DNA from 2 places in the Bradyrhizobium sp. GW821-FHT13H05 genome. Region 1 is predicted to be linked to the other one. Evidence: predicted binding sites of a transcription regulator. Region 1 holds the regulator's gene; the other holds the start of a gene.
The links. The regulator LexA, encoded in region 1, represses DNA repair genes until DNA is damaged. The targets are predictions, from matches to a motif close to TGTTCNNNNTGTGTTCNG.

Region 1 (8,366 bases):
CGCCTTCCAGGTGCGGCCGGGCAGGCCGAAGCCGCGGGGAAATTTGGTGTGGCGGGAGTTGAACTCGAACATGTCGGCGGTGCCATAGTAGCCGTCGACGAGCCCCATCTCGTGGGAGGTATCGGGATCGTTGTGCCAGAGCTCGATCGCGCCGACATGCGCCTCGTCGTCGCCGCAGAACAGCACCATCACGGCTTGCAGGAATTCACCTGAAAAGACCGGCACCGCGACGCCGCAGGTGAGGCCGGCCGCAAGCGCCTGGTCGGTCCGCTTGAAATAGGAGTTGGCGAATTTGGTGAGGATCACGGGATGGCCAGAGGCCCAGGCCTTGCCGGGAAGGCCATCGTCATATCCGAAGTGCAGGCTCTCGCTCACGGCCTTGAACGCGGACAGCCCTTCGCCATAGAGGCCACCGCCGAATTCCAGCCGCATGCGCGTGCGGTCAGGCACCCAGAGTTCAACGACGCGAATGAAGGTTTTCATCGAACGTGCCCGCCGCCTCAAGCCCAAGACAATAGTCCAGACAATAGCCAAGACACCTGCCGGGGCAGCATCGGCCATTTGCTTGCGGAACGGACGTTCAAAATTCAGGCAGGGCCGCGCAAACTTCGTGCGCCGGGGAGGTGCGGGGCTAATCCTGGCGGGTTGGATTCTCGGGGCGCAAACCACACCATCTCGCCGGCCACGGCCGGCGATGGCGACTTCAGTCCTGGTCCCGACCTGTAGCCGGGGGCGCTACGTCAGCCGATCGGCAGGCGTCGGATCGTCGGCCGGCTGTCGGCAATGATCTCAGGCTTCTGCTCGCGCTCGCCGAGCGGCTGGGTGACCGGCAATTGCAGCACGGTTGCGCGCTGACCTTCGACGAGCTGGGTCACCAGCACGTATTTGCCGTCGGGGAATTCGATCGCGTCGTGATGACGATCGGGAATGTGCGGATCGATCTTGCCGAACTTGCCGACGCGCGAATTGATCGTGCGCGTCCAGATCCAGCGATTGTCGTAACGGACGTTGTCGGCGAAAGCGAGCTCCGTTCCCGGCAGCAGACACACCGCGACGGACATGTCGGCTTCGGAGGCGAAGCCGCGCGTCGAGGTGCCGCGGAAGGTTGTCGTGACGATCGTCTCGCCGACTTCTGCGGGGCGCGTCGCGACGGCGTGCAGGCTGTAGTCACACATCGGGTGCTCCTCATTCGAAGATAGCAACCCGCGCCTCTGGTTTGGAGGCGCAGGCCTCTATCAGAGTGGAAGCCTGCAAGCGTCTGCTTGGTTGTGGGCAAATCTGCGGCTTGGGTCCGCAGGCTGCCATCACAATATCTTTTTCAGATGCACTGGGAACAAAGTCCGCTCCCGTGCATTTTGGCGTGCGTCTCCCTCAGCGACCAGCAGGCGCCGACCAGCCGGAATACTGCCAGGCCGGTTGCGAAGGCTGCGCAACGGCGTTGCGGGCATTGCGGAATTGCTCGGTCGTCGTCGTCGGCGTTGCCTTGCGGGCATGGTGCGACGATGCGGCGAAGGCTTGCGACGCCGATGCTGCGATCAGCGCCATCGTGACTGTGCTCAGGACGATCTTGCGCATGGTTGTCTCCTCGGTTTCTGAGAGGCCTTGCGAAGCGAAGTGCTTCGTGCGGCGTGCCGAGGATCTAGCGCTGGAGAGGTGGCCGGATAATCTGTGCAAAACCAGAAAGACTATCCAGCCGGAGCGGACAATCGTCCGCTCCAATTGCTCAGGCGCGGTCGTCAACCGACGCCGCGCGGACGGTTCAGTACTTCCGGTAAAGCCCGATCAGCTTGCCCTGAATCTTCACCCGGTTGGGCGGCAGGATGCGGACTTCATAGGCGGCGTTGGCGGGCTCCAGCGCGATCGAGGCGCCGCGGCGGCGGAAGCGCTTCAGCGTCGCCTCCTCGTCGTCGATCAGCGCCACCACGATGTCGCCGGTGTCGGCGCTCTCGTTGCGCTGGATCAGCGCCATGTCGCCGTCGAGGATACCGGCCTCGACCATGGAATCGCCGCGCACTTCGAGCGCGTAATGCTCGCCCGAGCCGAGCATGTCGGGCGGGACGCTGATGGTGTGGCTCCGGGTCTGCAACGCCTCGATCGGCGTGCCGGCCGCGATCCGGCCCATGACGGGCACCGCGACGGGACGCTCGCCCTCGTCAGCGGGCGGGCTGGACGTCGTACGCACCTTGCCAAGATTGCCCTCGATGACGCTTGGCGTGAAGCCGCGGCGGCTGCCGGCGGCAGCCTGAAGCTCAGGCAGCTTGATCACCTCGATCGCGCGGGCGCGGTTGGGCAGGCGCCGGATGAAGCCGCGCTCCTCGAGCGCGGTGATCAGGCGATGGATGCCCGATTTCGAGCGCAGGTCGAGCGCGTCCTTCATCTCGTCGAAGGAGGGCGGCACGCCGCTTTCCTTCAGCCGTTCGCTGATGAACCGCAGGAGCTCGTATTGTTTGCGCGTTAACATCTCGACCAAAATCCCCCGGTTGATGTCGTTCGATTCCGAGACGCTGAACTCGGCGATAAGCCGCTACATCCTCGAAACAAATCATGAACGGACACTATATGTTCGATACATGTTCCGCAACTGCTTAATTTACCGTGAACGCGACAAAGTTCGCGGAACGCGTGCGAACGAAGCGTTCAGACCGGCAGTCGCAACACCTCGCAAGGCGTACCGGCCTCGGCCTTCGGCGCGAATGGCGCGCGCACGAGAAGTGCCTGTGCCGCAGCGAGATTCGCAAGCAGCGAGGAATCCTGGTGATTGACCGGAAGGGCGATGAGCGTGCCGTCATCGCGCATGTCGAGGCGCGCGCGCAGATAGTCTTCGCGCTGGTCGTTGGCGCCGACGTCACGGCCGAGCACCGCGCGTTCACGGCGGTGATGAATCACCTGCTGGCCCGACAGCGCGCGAATCAACGGCACCATGAACAGGAAACCGCAAACGTAGGATGACACGGGATTGCCAGGCAGGCCGATCACGCGCATCGCCCCGAGCCGGCCGTTCATCATTGGCTTGCCCGGCCGCATCGCGATCTTCCAGAACGCCATCGAGATACCTTCGCCCCGGAGCGCCTGCTGGACCAGGTCGTGGTCGCCGACCGAGGCACCGCCGGTCGTGATCAGGATGTCGGCACCGCTCTCGCGGGCCTGGCGGATGCCGGCGGTGGTGGCCTCCAGCGTATCGGCAGCGACGCCGAGATCGACGGTCTCGGCGCCCTCGCTGCGGGCGAGCGCGTGCAGGGCATAGCCGTTGGAATAGACGATCTGGCCGGGGCCGGGCGTGGTGCCCGGCATTACCAGCTCATCGCCGGTGGCGAGGATCGCGACCTTCGGACGGCGGCGGACGGGCAAAAGCGGGTGGTTCATTCCGGCGGCGAGCGCCAGGTCGCGCTCGGTGAGCCTGATACCCTTGCGCAGCAGCACGTCGCCTTCCGAGAAGTCGACGCCCGCGGGGCGGATGTGCCGCCCCGTTACGGCCGCTTCCTTGATCGTGATGCGCTTGCCCTCGGCGACCGTGTCCTCCTGGATCACGACCGCATCCGCGCCTGAGGGAACGACGCCGCCGGTGAAGATCCGCACCGCTTCGCCGGCGCCGACCGAGCCCGCAAACGGCCGGCCCGCGGCGACCTCGCCGATCACGGTGAGTTGCGCGTCGATCTTCGCCGCATCGCTCGCCCGCACCGCGTAGCCATCCATCGCCGACATCGCCTCGGGCGGCTGCGTGCGCCGCGCTGCGACATCGCGCGCGAGTACGCGATGGAAGGCGTTGTCGAGGGCAACCGCTTCTTCAGCCAGCGGCTCTGCGCCGGAAAGCACCGCGGCAAGCGCGTCAGAAACCGGCATCAGGGCCACGGGTGAAAACTCCAGCTGCGCCCGTTCGGGCAAATCGGCGGCGAGAGTTCTAGCCGAGCGCGGGCGGGGAGGCAAAGCAACAGCCACGCAGCGTGATTTATCCTGCGTGATCCACGCTGTCGCGAGGGAGGGACATCAACTCCGCCGCGGCATGATCCGGAAGGCGAGATAGACCGGCAAGAGGATGGCGATGGCGAGGACAAGAATGACGAGCGCCACGGCCAGCATCGGTCAACGTCCAGGCCGGCTCGGACTGACGTCAGGCGCAGCAGGACCCTGATCCTTGTCGGGCATCGGATCCGCCTGTGATTTCAAATCGGCGGCCTTGCTGATCAGCCTGGCGGAAAGCTCAGAATCCGAGGTGGTTCTGGCGAACTTCATCAGCAGGGAGGCCTGCTTGGTAAGGTAGGTTTTGCCCAACACGTGGATACATCCGGTGTAGAATTCCCAACGGACTCAAGAGTCCGGAAGGGGGCATTCCGTTCCCGGAACTCTGTACAAAAATGCACAAAATGATTTGGTTCCACATTCTCCGGAGAATGAGTTCCCGGAACTGATCTCGCGATTAGCGCGATACGGTCAAATCCCCAGCGCTTTCAGGGCGTTGCCGACATCGCGGGGCGAGGTCACATGCACCGCGGTCAATCCGCATGCCCGCGCCCCCTCGATGTTCTCCGCCAGATCGTCGAAGAAAACGATGCGGTTGGCCGGCACGCCCATCGCGCCCACGACATGGTCGAACGCTGCTGCGTCCGGTTTGCGCAGGCCGATGCTGGACGACAGATAGAGCTCGCGGAAATGGCCGAGCACGTCGGCATACTCCTTCGAGAAATAGTCCACATGCGGCCGGTTGGTGTTGGAGAAGGCATAGATCGGCATCTGCTTCGCCGCACGCGGCAACAGCTCCGCGATGTCAGGCATCTCGCCGGCGAAGATCGCATTCCAGCCCTCCAGGAATTGAGCATCAGAGATGCCGATCCCGAGTGAATTGCGCAGCGACTGGAAATAATCCTCGTCGCTGATCTTGCCGACCTCATGCAGCCGATAGGCTTCGCTGTCGCGCACATAGCGCGTGACGATCGCTTCGGGCTTGCAACCAGCGTGTCCCGCCCAGCAGGCGATCGCCTTGGAGAAATCGATGTCGAGCACCACGCGCCCGAGATCAAACAGCAGCGCATCCGCGCTGCCGGGAGAAAGTGATGTCACCTGCGTCCTTTCAGTATCGGTAAGGCTCGTGGTCGAACAGCGGGAACGCGCTGAACACGCTCGGCGCGTTCGTTGCGGTGGCCGGATGCAGGCAGGATTTGTTGACCTCGGCGAACGAGGTTGCTCCCAGCAGGCCAAGGCAGCGCAGCACCTCGTCCTCCAGCAGCTCCAGCATCCGCGTCACGCCGGCCTCGCCGTTGGCCGCGAGAGCCCAGCATTGCAGCCGGCCGATGCCGACGAGATCGGCGCCGGCGGCGATCGCCTTGACGATGTCGGTGCCGCGGCAGAAGCCGCCGTCGACCATGATCTTGGCGCGCCCCTTCACGGCGTCGACGATCTCAGGCAGCACGTGCATGGCGCCGCGGCCATGATCGAGCTGACGGCCGCCATGGTTGGAGACGTAGATCCATTCGACGCCGTGGTCGATCGCGATCAGTGCGTCCTCGGCGGTGGCAATGCCCTTGAGGATCAGCGGGATCTTGAACTTGTCCTTGATCATCTTCACGGTCCGCCACTCCAGGCCCTTCTGGTAGTCGCCGCCGGTGGCGCGCAGGCGGCTCTCGCGAACATAGCGCTTGGCAATGTCGCGTTCGCGGCGGCTGTAATGGGCAGTGTCGACGGTCAGGCAGAAGGCAGCGTAGGTGTTCTTCACGGCCCGGCTGACGACATCGCTGACGAAGGCGTCGTCGCCGCGCACATAGAGCTGGAACAGGCGGAGCGCATCGGGCGCGGCTTCAGCGGTTTTCTCGAGCCCCGGCTCGGTGACCGAGCTCAGCATGTGTGCCGCACCAAAGGCGCCGGCGCCGCGGGCGACGCTTGCGGCGCCATGCGGATCGAAGACCTCCAGCGCCCCGACCGGGGCCAGCACCACCGGCAGGCGCATCCTGCGGCCGAACTGCTCGACCGAGCCGTCGATCTCATGCACGTCGCGCAGCACGCGCGGGCGAAAGGCGATCTCGTCCAGCGCCATGCGGTTGCGGCGCATCGTGGTCTCGGTCTCGGCGGCGCCGACGATATAATCCCAGGCGTTCTGGTTGAGGTTGGCGCGTGCCTTTTTGATGAATTCGTGCAGGTTCTGGAACGGCTCGCTGCTGGCGCCGAGTTCGACGTTCCGTTCCGGCCGGATGCGGGGCGCTTCGTTCATTGTTATCCTCCCGAGAATTTGAAGCCGTGTCTCATCGCCTAACCCGTCCGGCCAGCCAAAACCATCCTAATATCGCATAGCTGCGAAGCGTGGTCGGCCGACCGATTCCCGCCTTGTGCGGGACGGTTTCTGAACGTTGCCAAAAGTTTAGGTCAGGGCGAAGGGATTTTTGCGGTCTGCAAGCCGGCGTGGCATCCCGGCCTTGAAGAAACCAGAATGGTATTGTGAGAACCGGGCTGGATCGCCATTTAGCATGGCGGCTCCCGAGCCCCGAGCAAGAAGGCTAACTCATCCATGCGGAAATCCGTGCTGTTCCCCCTGGGCGCGCTCACCGGAGTGTGCTTGACCCTTCTGGTATCCGGTCCGCAGGGCGGACTATGGGCGGCGAGGGCGGCAGCAGGCGCGGACGATGCCTATTCCCAGCTGAACCTGTTCGGCGAAGTGTTCGAGCGGGTGAAGGCGAGCTATGTCGAGAAGCCCGACAATTCCAAGCTGATCGAAGGCGCGATCACCGGGATGGTGACCTCGCTCGATCCGCATTCGCGCTACATGAACGACAAGGCCTGGACCGAGATGCAGGAGACCACCTCCGGCGAGTTCGGCGGCCTCGGCATCGAGGTTACGATGGAGGAGGGCCTGGTCAAGGTCGTCTCGCCGATCGACGAGACCCCGGCCTCCAAGGCGGGCATCATGTCCGGCGACCTCATCAGCAAGATCGACGGCGAGAACGTGCAGGGCATGACGCTTGAGCAGGCCGTCAACAAGATGAAGGGGCCGGTCGACACCCAGACCAAGCTCACCATCGTGCGCAAGGGCGCCGACGCCCCGCTCGATGTCGCGATCAAGCGCGAGATCATCCATGTCCGCCCGGTGCGTTTCCACGTCGAGAATGGCGACATCGGCTATATCCGCGTCACCTCGTTCAACGAGCAGACCACCGACGGCCTGAAGAAGGCGATCGCCTCGATCTCCAAGGACGTTCCGCCGGAGAAGCTGGTCGGCTATGTGATGGACCTGCGCAACAATCCGGGCGGCTTGCTCGACCAGGCCGTGTCGGTGTCGAGCGCCTTCCTGCAGCGTGGCGAGGTCGTCTCGACCCGCGGCCGCAATCCGGAAGAGACCCAGCGCTTCACCGCGCATGGCGGCGACCTCACCAAGGGCAAGCCGCTGGTGGTGCTGATCAACGGTGGCTCGGCGTCGGCGTCGGAGATCGTCGGCGGCGCGCTGCATGACCACAAGCGCGCCACGATCATCGGCACGCGTTCGTTCGGCAAGGGCTCGGTGCAGACCATCATTCCGCTCGGTGCCGGCAACGGCGCGCTGGCGCTGACCACGGCGCGCTACTACACGCCGTCGGGCCGCTCGATCCAGGCCCAGGGCATCGCGCCCGACATCGAGATCCTCCAGGACGTGCCGCCCGAGCTGAAGGGCCGGATGGACACCATGGCGGAGTCGCAGATGCGCGGCCATCTGCAGGCTGCCGACGGCACCGAGCAGACCGGCTCGCAATCCTACGTTCCGCCGGAAGAGAAGGACGACAAGGCCCTGCACGCGGCCTACGACTTCCTGCACGGCCAGACCGCGAATGCGGTGGCCGCGAAGCCCGCGCCGAAGGCGGCGGTGCCGAACTAAGCCTTACGACTTCGAGACATCGATCGCCCGGGAGTGGATCACCGCTCCCGGGCGATTTCGTTTTGGGACGCTGTCTCGGCTCGGGTTCATGGCCGCAAAGGTCGCCTCGTAGAGGCCGTCGCGTTCAGCGGAGCGCCCCGCGCACAGTCGACCAGCTCTTCGTCGCGGTGATGAAGCCGCAGCTCCAGCAATGGCATGATCTCCGCGATATCGGCGTCGAGCGGCTCGGCGCGCATCGTTCGCTTGGGAGGTGGTGATCCCGCATCGTCGCGAGCGGCGGGATCACCGTCGGATCGTCATTGATCCTTCTTCGGGCCCATGTGATGCGGGACGTCCGTCTTCGGTCCGCCACCGTAATGGTGGCTGCCGCCGGAGCCGCTGGTCGACCCGCCGGTGCCCTCCTTCTTGCCCATGTGGTGCGGGACTTCGGTCTTGGGCCCGCCGGAATAGTGGTGGCCGTTCTTCTCATCGGTTGGGCTTGTCGTGCTCGTCTGCGCCACGGCGGGCAACGCGACGAACGACATGATCGCGGCAG
Region 2 (8,366 bases), on a different contig from region 1:
CGGCGTCCGCGGCGTCGGCAAGACCACCACGGCGCGCATCCTTGCCCGTGCGCTCAACTACGAGATGCCGGATGGCTCGGTGAAGGGGCCGACCGTCCACATGCCGACCTTGGGCGTGCATTGCCAGGCGATCATGGAAAGCCGGCACATGGACGTGCTGGAGATGGACGCGGCCTCGCATACCGGTGTCGACGACGTTCGCCAGATCAATGACAGCGTGCGCTACGCGCCGGCCAGCGCCCGCTACAAGGTCTACATCATCGACGAAGTCCACATGCTGTCGACGGCGGCGTTCAACGCCTTCCTGAAGACGCTGGAGGAACCGCCGGAGCACGCCAAGTTCGTGTTCGCCACGACGGAGATTCGCAAGGTTCCCGTCACGGTGCTGTCGCGCTGCCAGCGCTTCGATCTGCGCCGCGTCGAGGCCGACGTGCTGATGAAGCACCTCGCCAATATTGCCGCGAAGGAAAACGTCGAGATCGAGCCGGAAGCGCTCGGCATCATCGCGCGCGCCGCCGAAGGCTCCGTGCGCGACTCACTGTCGCTGCTCGACCAGGCGATCGCGCATGCGGCGGGGACCGTGAAGGCCGATGCGGTCAGGCAGATGCTCGGGCTCGCCGACCGCACCCGCGTCATCGACCTGTTCGATTCGCTGGCGCGCGGCGACATCGCCGCCGCGTTCAAGGAGTTCCGCGACCAATACGACGTCGGCGCCGATCCCATCGTCGTGCTCTCCGATCTTGCCGAATTCGTCAATTTCGTCACCCGTGTGAAGATCGTGCCGGCGACCGCGGACAACGTCGCCTATGGCGAGACCGAGCGCGTGCGCGCGCGTGACTTCGCCTCGAAAATCTCGATGCGGGTGCTGTCGCGGATGTGGCAGATGCTGCTCAAGGGCATCACCGAGGTGCAGGCCGCGACGCGTCCTGCGGCAGCTGCCGAGATGGTGCTGGTGCGCATCGCCTATGTCGCCGACCTGCCGACGCCCGATGAAGCCATCAGGATGCTGGAGCAGAACGGCGGTGGCTCGCCGGTGGTGAACGGCGGCGGTGCTGCCCGCAGCAGTGCGCCGGCCGCACCGATGGCATCCGCGGCGCCTGTTGCCTCTGCCGCGCCCGTGCGTGCACCGAGCGCGCCGTCGGGATTTGGCGGCGGCGCGGCCCGGCCGCAGATGGCGGCGCCCGCGCCGGATCCGCAAGCCGCGGCCCCCCAGCTGCGCGTCACCAGCTTCACCCAGCTCGTTGCGCTCGCCGGCCAGAAGCGCGACCTCATGACCAAGGGTGCACTCGAAGCGGATATGCGCCTCGTTCGTTTCGAGGAGGGCCGGCTCGAGGTCGCGCTCGAGCCGAACGCCTCCAAGACCATGATCACCGAGCTGGCGCGCAAGTTCGAGCTGTGGACCGGCCGTCGCTGGACCGTGATCGTCTCCAACGAGCAGGGCCAGCCGACGCTGCGTTCGGTGAACCAGGCCGCCAAGCAGGAACATGCGCGTACCGCCGAGGCCGATCCGCGCGTGCAGGAGGTGCTGTCGCGCTTCCCCGGATCGAAGGTCGTCGAGGTCCGCAGGCTTGCCCCCGAGACGCCGGAATCCAATATTAACGCCGACTACGGCAGTGACGATCCGCCCGACGGTTCCGAAGCCGACGACGATCTCTGAGCCAAATTTTGAGGACAGGCACCGATGGCTGATTTTCTCGGCATGATGAAGCAGGCGGCGCAGCTGCAATCCAAGATGCAGGAGATGCAGGACGCGCTTGCAAATGTGGAGGTCGAAGGCATCTCCGGCGGCGGTCTCGTCGCCGTGCGCATGACTGCCAAGATGGACGTGAAGGGGATCAAGATCGATCCCTCGCTGATGAAGGCGGAGGAGCGCGAGGTGCTGGAAGACCTGCTCGTCACCGCGCTCGGCGATGCCCGCCGCAAGGCGGAAACGGCGGTGCAGGAGAAGATGCAATCGCTCACCGGCGGGCTCGGCCTGCCGCCGGGGCTGTTCGGCCAGTAACATGGGCGCGGTTGCAGGTCCCGAGATCGAGCGGCTGGTGCAGCTTCTCGCACGGCTGCCGGGCCTTGGCCCGCGTTCCGCGCGGCGCGCGGCCTTGCACCTGATCAAGAAGCGCGAAGCGCTGATGATGCCGCTGTCATCCGCGATGCAGGTCGCGTTGGACAAGGTTCAGGTCTGCAAGACCTGCGGTAACATCGACACGCAAAATCCCTGCACCGTCTGCATCGATCCGAAGCGCGATCCCGCCATCATCGTCGTGGTCGCCGACGTCGCCGACCTCTGGGCGCTGGAGCGGGCCAACGCCACCCAGGGGCGCTATCACGTGCTGGGTGCGACCTTGTCGCCGCTCGACGGCGTCGGCCCGCAGGATCTCACCATCGATGCGCTGGTGGCGCGCGCGCATGCGGCCGAGGTGCACGAGATCATCCTGGCGCTGAATGCGACGGTGGACGGCCAGACCACCGCGCATTACATCACCGACCTGCTTCAGGACGCCAACGTAAAAGTAACCCGGCTGGCCCATGGTGTGCCCGTCGGTGGCGAGCTTGATTATCTCGACGAAGGTACGCTATCGGCCGCGATGCGGCAGCGGACCCTGTTCTAGTTTTCCTACAGACCTGACGGAACGGACGACATGACGAAACGATTCGCCACACGCTCGGCTTTGGTTGCGACGATGATGTTGCTGGTGACGCCGGCCATCGCCGCGCAGCAGGACGACGAGGCATCGCCGGCACCCAAGCCCGGCAAGCCGATCAACACCGGCGAGGTGCTCTCGGGCGAGCTGAACGCGATGAAGGTGCGCGACGTCAAGAACGCCGGCAAGCGGATTGCGATGTACCAGATCACCTCCGAGCCGCGCCGCCTGCCGGCGCCGAACGGGCTGTGCAATCTCGAGACCGGGCCTGAGACCTTCCAGCTCGTCACCTCCAGCGACGCGCAGGCAGCCCAGCTGAAATCGTTCGTCGGCAAGGCGATCTCGGTCAAGGTCGACGAAGTCGCCTGCGCCAGCGATCCCGGCCAGATGAGCGAAGCCGTGATCACGAAGTGGAGCTTGATCAAGAAGCAGTAGGGGGCAGGCAGCGCACTGCTCGCTCCGCCGTCATTGCGAGGAGCCCTTGCGACGAAGCAATCCAGACTGTTTCCGCAGCGACAGTCTGGATGGCTTCGCTTCGCTCGCAATGACGGGGAGACAGGTGAGCCTTAAACCCTGACCGGCCCCAGCGTCTCGAAATGCCCGCGCTTCTGCAGCCAGGCCAGCAGCACCAGGCTCGGGATCGCCACCAGCACGCAGATCACGAAGAACAGCGCCCAGCCGGTGCTATCAGCCACAAAGCCGGCTCCCGATGACAGGTACGTCCGCCCCACCGCCGCAAGCGCGGTGAGCAGCGCATATTGCGTCGCCGTGTGCAGCGGGTTCTGGCAGAGCGCCGAAAGATAGGCGACGAAGATCACGGTGCCGATGGCGCTGGTGAAATTCTCGCAAGTGATGGCGAAGGCGAGGGCCCACTGGCTGGCGCCTGCGATTGCGAGCCACGAGAAGGACAGATTGGCCAGCGCCTGCACCACGCCTCCGATCCACAGGGCCGCCGCCAGCGGATAGCGCCGTGCGACAAAGCCGCCGGCGAAGCCGCCGATCAGCGTCGCGGCAAGGCCAACGCCTTTCACGATCGCCGCATAATCATTGCGGGTGAAGCCGAGGTCGATCACGAACGGCGCGGTCATCGTGCCCGAGAAGGCGTCGGTGAACTTGAACAGCACGACGAAGGCGAGCGCGGCGAGCGCGTCCTTGCGCGTCAAGAATTCCGAGAAGGCGCCGATCGCCGCGTGCAGCACGCGTGTGAACGCGCTCTCTTCCTGCGTCGCCGCCTCGGCTCGCATCGATTGCTCGGGTTCGGTCGCGGCCAGCGCCGTGATGGTTCCGATCAGCACCATCGCCGCCATCACCACATAGCCCCACATCCAGGCTGATTGGCGCGGGATGCCGGTGTCCTCGAAGCCCGAGACGATGAACAGCGCGCCCGCGGTCGAGACCAGCATGCCGATGCGATAGGCCGCGACGTAAGCCGCCATGCCGGCCGCCTGCTCGCTCTCGGGCAGGCTCTCGACACGGAAGGCATCGACCACGATGTCCTGCGTCGACGACATCGTCGCCACCAGCAGCGCGCCCAGCGCGACATAGAACGGCGAGCGCGCGGGGTCGGTGAGCGCGAGCAGCAGGATCGCGACGATCAGCAGCAATTGCGAGAACAGCAGCCAGCCGCGCCGCCGTCCGAACGCGCGGGTGAACAGCGGCACATGCAGCGCATCCACCAGCGGCGCCCACAGAAATTTCAGCGTGTAGGGCGTGCCGACCAGCGCAAACAGCCCGATGGTCTTGAGATCGACCCCGGCCTCGCGCATCCACACCAGCAGCGTCGACCCCGACAGCGCCAGCGGCAGCCCGGAGGAGAAGCCGAGGAACAGCACGATCAGCACCCGCGGTTGCAGATACACGGCCAGGCTGTCGCGCCAGGAGGTCGCAGGGGCGGAGGTGGCGGGGGACGTCGCGTCGGGTGCGGTCATCGGGAGGTGTTAGCAGATTCTGGTGCCACAAGTGAGCTGTCGTCGCCCGGTCAAGCCGGACGACGACAGTGTGCCTCAAACCTCACTCCCCCGCCTGGAGCTTCCTTGGAAACAGCTCCGGCGCACCTGTCGCCACCAGATGCGGTCCCTCCGGCGCATCCGCCTTGCTGAAATCGAGTTCCTCGATCCGTCCCGCGCGCTTCTCGATCTTGTCGGCGGAGATCAGGATCTGGCGGACGTCCTCGTTCGCGTCGCCAAAGTGCTTTTGTAATTTGAGCACGCGGTCGCGCAAGCGGCCGAGGTCGTCGCCGAGTTTGATCACCTCGATGCGGATCTGGTCGGCGGCGTCGCGCATGCGCGCGTCCTTCATGATCTGCTGCATCACCTGGATCGCGAGCATCAGCAGCGAGGGCGATACCAGCACGACGCGGGCGCGGTAGGCCTTCTGAATCACGTCGTCGAAGCCGTCGTGGATTTCCGCGTAGACCGATTCCGACGGCACGAACATCAGCGCCATCTCCTGGGTCTCGCCGGTGACGAGGTATTTTTCGGCGATGTCGTTGACATGTTTCATCACGTCGCCGCGCAGCCGCTGCGTGGCAATGCGCTTCTCCTCGTCGGTGCGGGCGTCGTGCAGCGCGGTCATCGCCTCCAGCGGAAATTTCGCGTCGATACAGAGCGGGCGCTGGTCGGGCAGGAACACGACGCAGTCCGGGCGTTTTCCCGTCGAGAGCGTGAACTGGAATTCGTAGGCCCCCTTCGGCAGGCCGTCCTGGACGATCGCCTCCATCCGCGCCTGGCCGAAGGCGCCGCGCGACTGCTTGTTGGCGAGCACGTCGCGCAAGGTGGTGACCTGCGTGGTGAGGTCGGTGAGGTTCTTGTGCGCGTTGTCGATGATGCCGAGCCGCTCGTGCAGCGCGTGCAGGCTCTCCATGGTGTTGCGGGTCGAGTGTTCCATGGATTGGCCGACGCGATGGGTGACCGAATCCAGCCGCTCGTTGACGGCGCGGGCCATCTCGGCCTGGCGGCCGGCCAGCGCCTGGGTCATGGCGTCGGCCCGGCCGGCGGCCTCGCTCTGGGCGTGGAGGACCTGGCTGAGGCGTTCCTCGAGCTCGTCGGCGCGGATGGCATTCGCCATGGCGAGTTCCGCGCCGCGCCGCCCGGAGCGCGCGATCACGACCGCTATGACGATCAGAAGGATGAGAACCAGCGCGCCGAAGCCGATCAGCGCATCGATGATGCGCACCGGCCAGTCGCCAGCCATGAAAATGATCTCGTTCATGCCTGCCCTTCTAGCCGATTCGGCTGCCGGCACGAACGAATAGCGAACATTTCCGGTAAATGCCCCGTTAATTTTTATGGTTAAGAAAACCTGAAGTTTTATGGTTAGCGAAGGGTTAACGGGGTTCCTGGCCGCATTGACCGCATCCGGCATGCGGCTTAAATCGCGGCCATGGCCCTCAGAGAAATCATCATCCTGCCCGACAAGCAGCTGCGTCTGGTCTCCAAGCCGATCGAGAAGGTCACGCCGGAGATCCGCAAGCTTGCCGACGACATGTTAGAGACCATGTACGACGCGCCCGGCATTGGCCTGGCGGCGATCCAGATCGCGCAACCGTTGCGTTTGATCACCATGGACCTCGCCAAGCCCGACGAGAGCGGCGAGACCACGCCGCTTCCGCGCGTCTTCATCAACCCTGAAATCGTCGCTTCGTCGGAAGAGTTGTCGGTCTACGAGGAAGGCTGCCTGTCGATCCCCGAATATTACGAGGAGGTGGAGCGTCCCGCCAAGGTACGCGTGCGCTTCACCGATCTCGACGGCAAGGTGCACGAGGAGGACGCCGAAGGTCTCTACGCCACCTGCATCCAGCACGAGATCGACCATCTCAACGGCGTGCTGTTCGTCGACTATCTGTCAAAACTCAAGCGCGACCGCGTCATCAAGAAGTTCGAGAAAGCCGCCAAGCGGGGGGAGTGAGTTCTGTCGATGCCCCTCCGCCTGATCTTCATGGGCACGCCCGATTTCTCCGTGCCGACGCTGCTCGAGCTCGTCGCGCATGGCCACGAGATCGTCGCCGTCTACACCCGCGCGCCGAAGCCCGGCGGGCGGCGCGGCCTGCAATTGCAGCCGACCCCGGTCGAGGACGCCGCGCGACGACTTGGCATTCCCGTGCTGACGCCGAAGACGTTGAAGACGCCGGAAACCCTGGAAGAGTTTCGCGCCTTCGAGGCCGATGCGGCCGTCGTCGTCGCCTACGGCATGATCCTGCCGCAGGCGATCCTCGATACGCCCAAGCTCGGCTGCTACAATCTGCACGCCTCGCTCTTGCCGCGTTGGCGCGGCGCCGCGCCCATTAACCGCGCCATCATGGCCGGCGATGCCGAGAGCGGCGTGATGGTGATGAAGATGGATGTCGGCCTCGACACCGGCGACGTCGCCATGGCCGAGCGGCTCCCGATCACCGACACCATGACCGCGCTCGACCTGCACGATCGCCTCTCGCGGCTCGGCGCCGATCTGATGGTGCGGGCGATGGCTGCGCTCGACCGCGGCGGGCTTCAGCTCAAGAAGCAGAGCGAGGATGGCGTCACCTATGCCGCCAAGATCGACAAGGCCGAGGCGCGCATCGACTGGACCAAGCCCGCGCACGCGGTGCTACGCCACATTCACGGCCTGTCGCCGTTTCCCGGTGCCTGGGCCGAGCTTGAGAATGCGCGCGTGAAAATCCTGCGCTGCGAGCTGGCGAAGGGCTCGGGCACCCCGGGTGAGGTGCTCGACGACCAACTCACCATCGCCTGCGGCGACGGCGCGATCCGCATCCTCGAGCTCCAGCGCGAGGGCAAGGCCCGAATGCAGGCCGTGGACTTCCTGCGGGGCGTGCCCGTGAAGCCGCCGATGCGGCTGGCTTGATGCCCCGCTACAAGCTCACCATCGAATATGACGGCGCGCCGTTCTTCGGCTGGCAGGTGCAGGACACGCTGCCCTCGGTGCAGGGCGCGCTGGAAGCGGCGGTGAAGGCGATGACCGGCGCGGATCTGCGGGTGCATGGTGCGGGCCGCACCGATGCCGGCGTGCATGCGCGCGGCCAGGTCGCCCATGTCGATATCGAGAAACAGTTTCCACCCGGCCGCTTTCGCGACGGGCTCAACGCACATCTGCGCCCGCATCCGATTGCGGTCCTCGAAGCCGAGATCGTGCCTGATACGTTCGAGGCGCGCTTCTCGGCCGTGAAGCGCCATTACCGCTACCGCATCGTCAACACCCGCGCCAATCTCGCGCTCGACATCGGCCATGCCTGGCGCGTGCCGCGCCGGCTCGACAGCGACGCGATGCATGCGGCCGCCCAGCGCCTGCTGGGCAAGCACGATTTCACCACCTTTCGCGATACCGAGTGCCAGGCCAAATCGCCGGAGAAGACGCTCGATCAGCTCGACGTGATGCGCGACGGCCGCGAGATCACGATTCTCACCTCGGCGCGCTCGTTCCTGCACAGCCAGGTGCGCTCGATGGTGGGTTCGCTGGTCTGGGTCGGCGAGGGCCGCTGGAGCGCGGACGATCTCTCCGCAGCGTTAGAGGCCCGCAACCGCGCCGCCTGCGGCATCGTCGCGCCACCTGACGGGCTGTATCTGATGAAGGTGGATTATTAGAGCCTGACGCCGACACTGGCGTCATGGCCGGGCCTGTCCCGGCCATCCACGATCTTCTTCCTCGTAGCAGAGAACGTGGATGCCCGGGACAAGCCCGGGCATGACGGTGGAGTGTTTGGCGAAGGCTGCGGTCAGGCTAAGCAAAATACCG

Region 2: the regulator LexA is predicted to act here: its motif matches at 5,881-5,898, upstream of AC1RR3_RS25850 (DNA recombination protein RmuC).

The regions. Positions count from the first base shown of each region.
Region 1 is NZ_JBXAPO010000010.1:66,263-74,628, forward strand. Features, by position in the region: gene AC1RR3_RS26575 (GAF domain-containing protein) at 1-483, opposite strand, end outside; gene AC1RR3_RS26580 (hypothetical protein) at 741-1,175, opposite strand; gene AC1RR3_RS26585 (hypothetical protein) at 1,372-1,575, opposite strand; gene lexA (transcriptional repressor LexA) at 1,760-2,461, opposite strand; gene AC1RR3_RS26595 (molybdopterin molybdotransferase MoeA) at 2,638-3,849, opposite strand; gene AC1RR3_RS26600 (hypothetical protein) at 4,081-4,272, opposite strand; gene AC1RR3_RS26605 (HAD-IA family hydrolase) at 4,429-5,055, opposite strand; gene AC1RR3_RS26610 (alpha-hydroxy acid oxidase) at 5,066-6,199, opposite strand; gene AC1RR3_RS26615 (S41 family peptidase) at 6,494-7,831, shown strand; gene AC1RR3_RS26620 (hypothetical protein) at 8,128-8,366, opposite strand, start outside.
Region 2 is NZ_JBXAPO010000009.1:193,638-202,003, reverse strand. Features, by position in the region: gene AC1RR3_RS25875 (DNA polymerase III subunit gamma/tau) at 1-1,657, shown strand, start outside; gene AC1RR3_RS25870 (YbaB/EbfC family nucleoid-associated protein) at 1,682-2,002, shown strand; gene recR (recombination mediator RecR) at 2,004-2,606, shown strand; gene AC1RR3_RS25860 (hypothetical protein) at 2,637-3,074, shown strand; gene AC1RR3_RS25855 (AmpG family muropeptide MFS transporter) at 3,206-4,567, opposite strand; gene AC1RR3_RS25850 (DNA recombination protein RmuC) at 4,650-5,849, opposite strand; gene def (peptide deformylase) at 6,021-6,545, shown strand; gene fmt (methionyl-tRNA formyltransferase) at 6,555-7,478, shown strand; gene truA (tRNA pseudouridine(38-40) synthase TruA) at 7,478-8,215, shown strand; gene dapE (succinyl-diaminopimelate desuccinylase) at 8,352-8,366, opposite strand, start outside.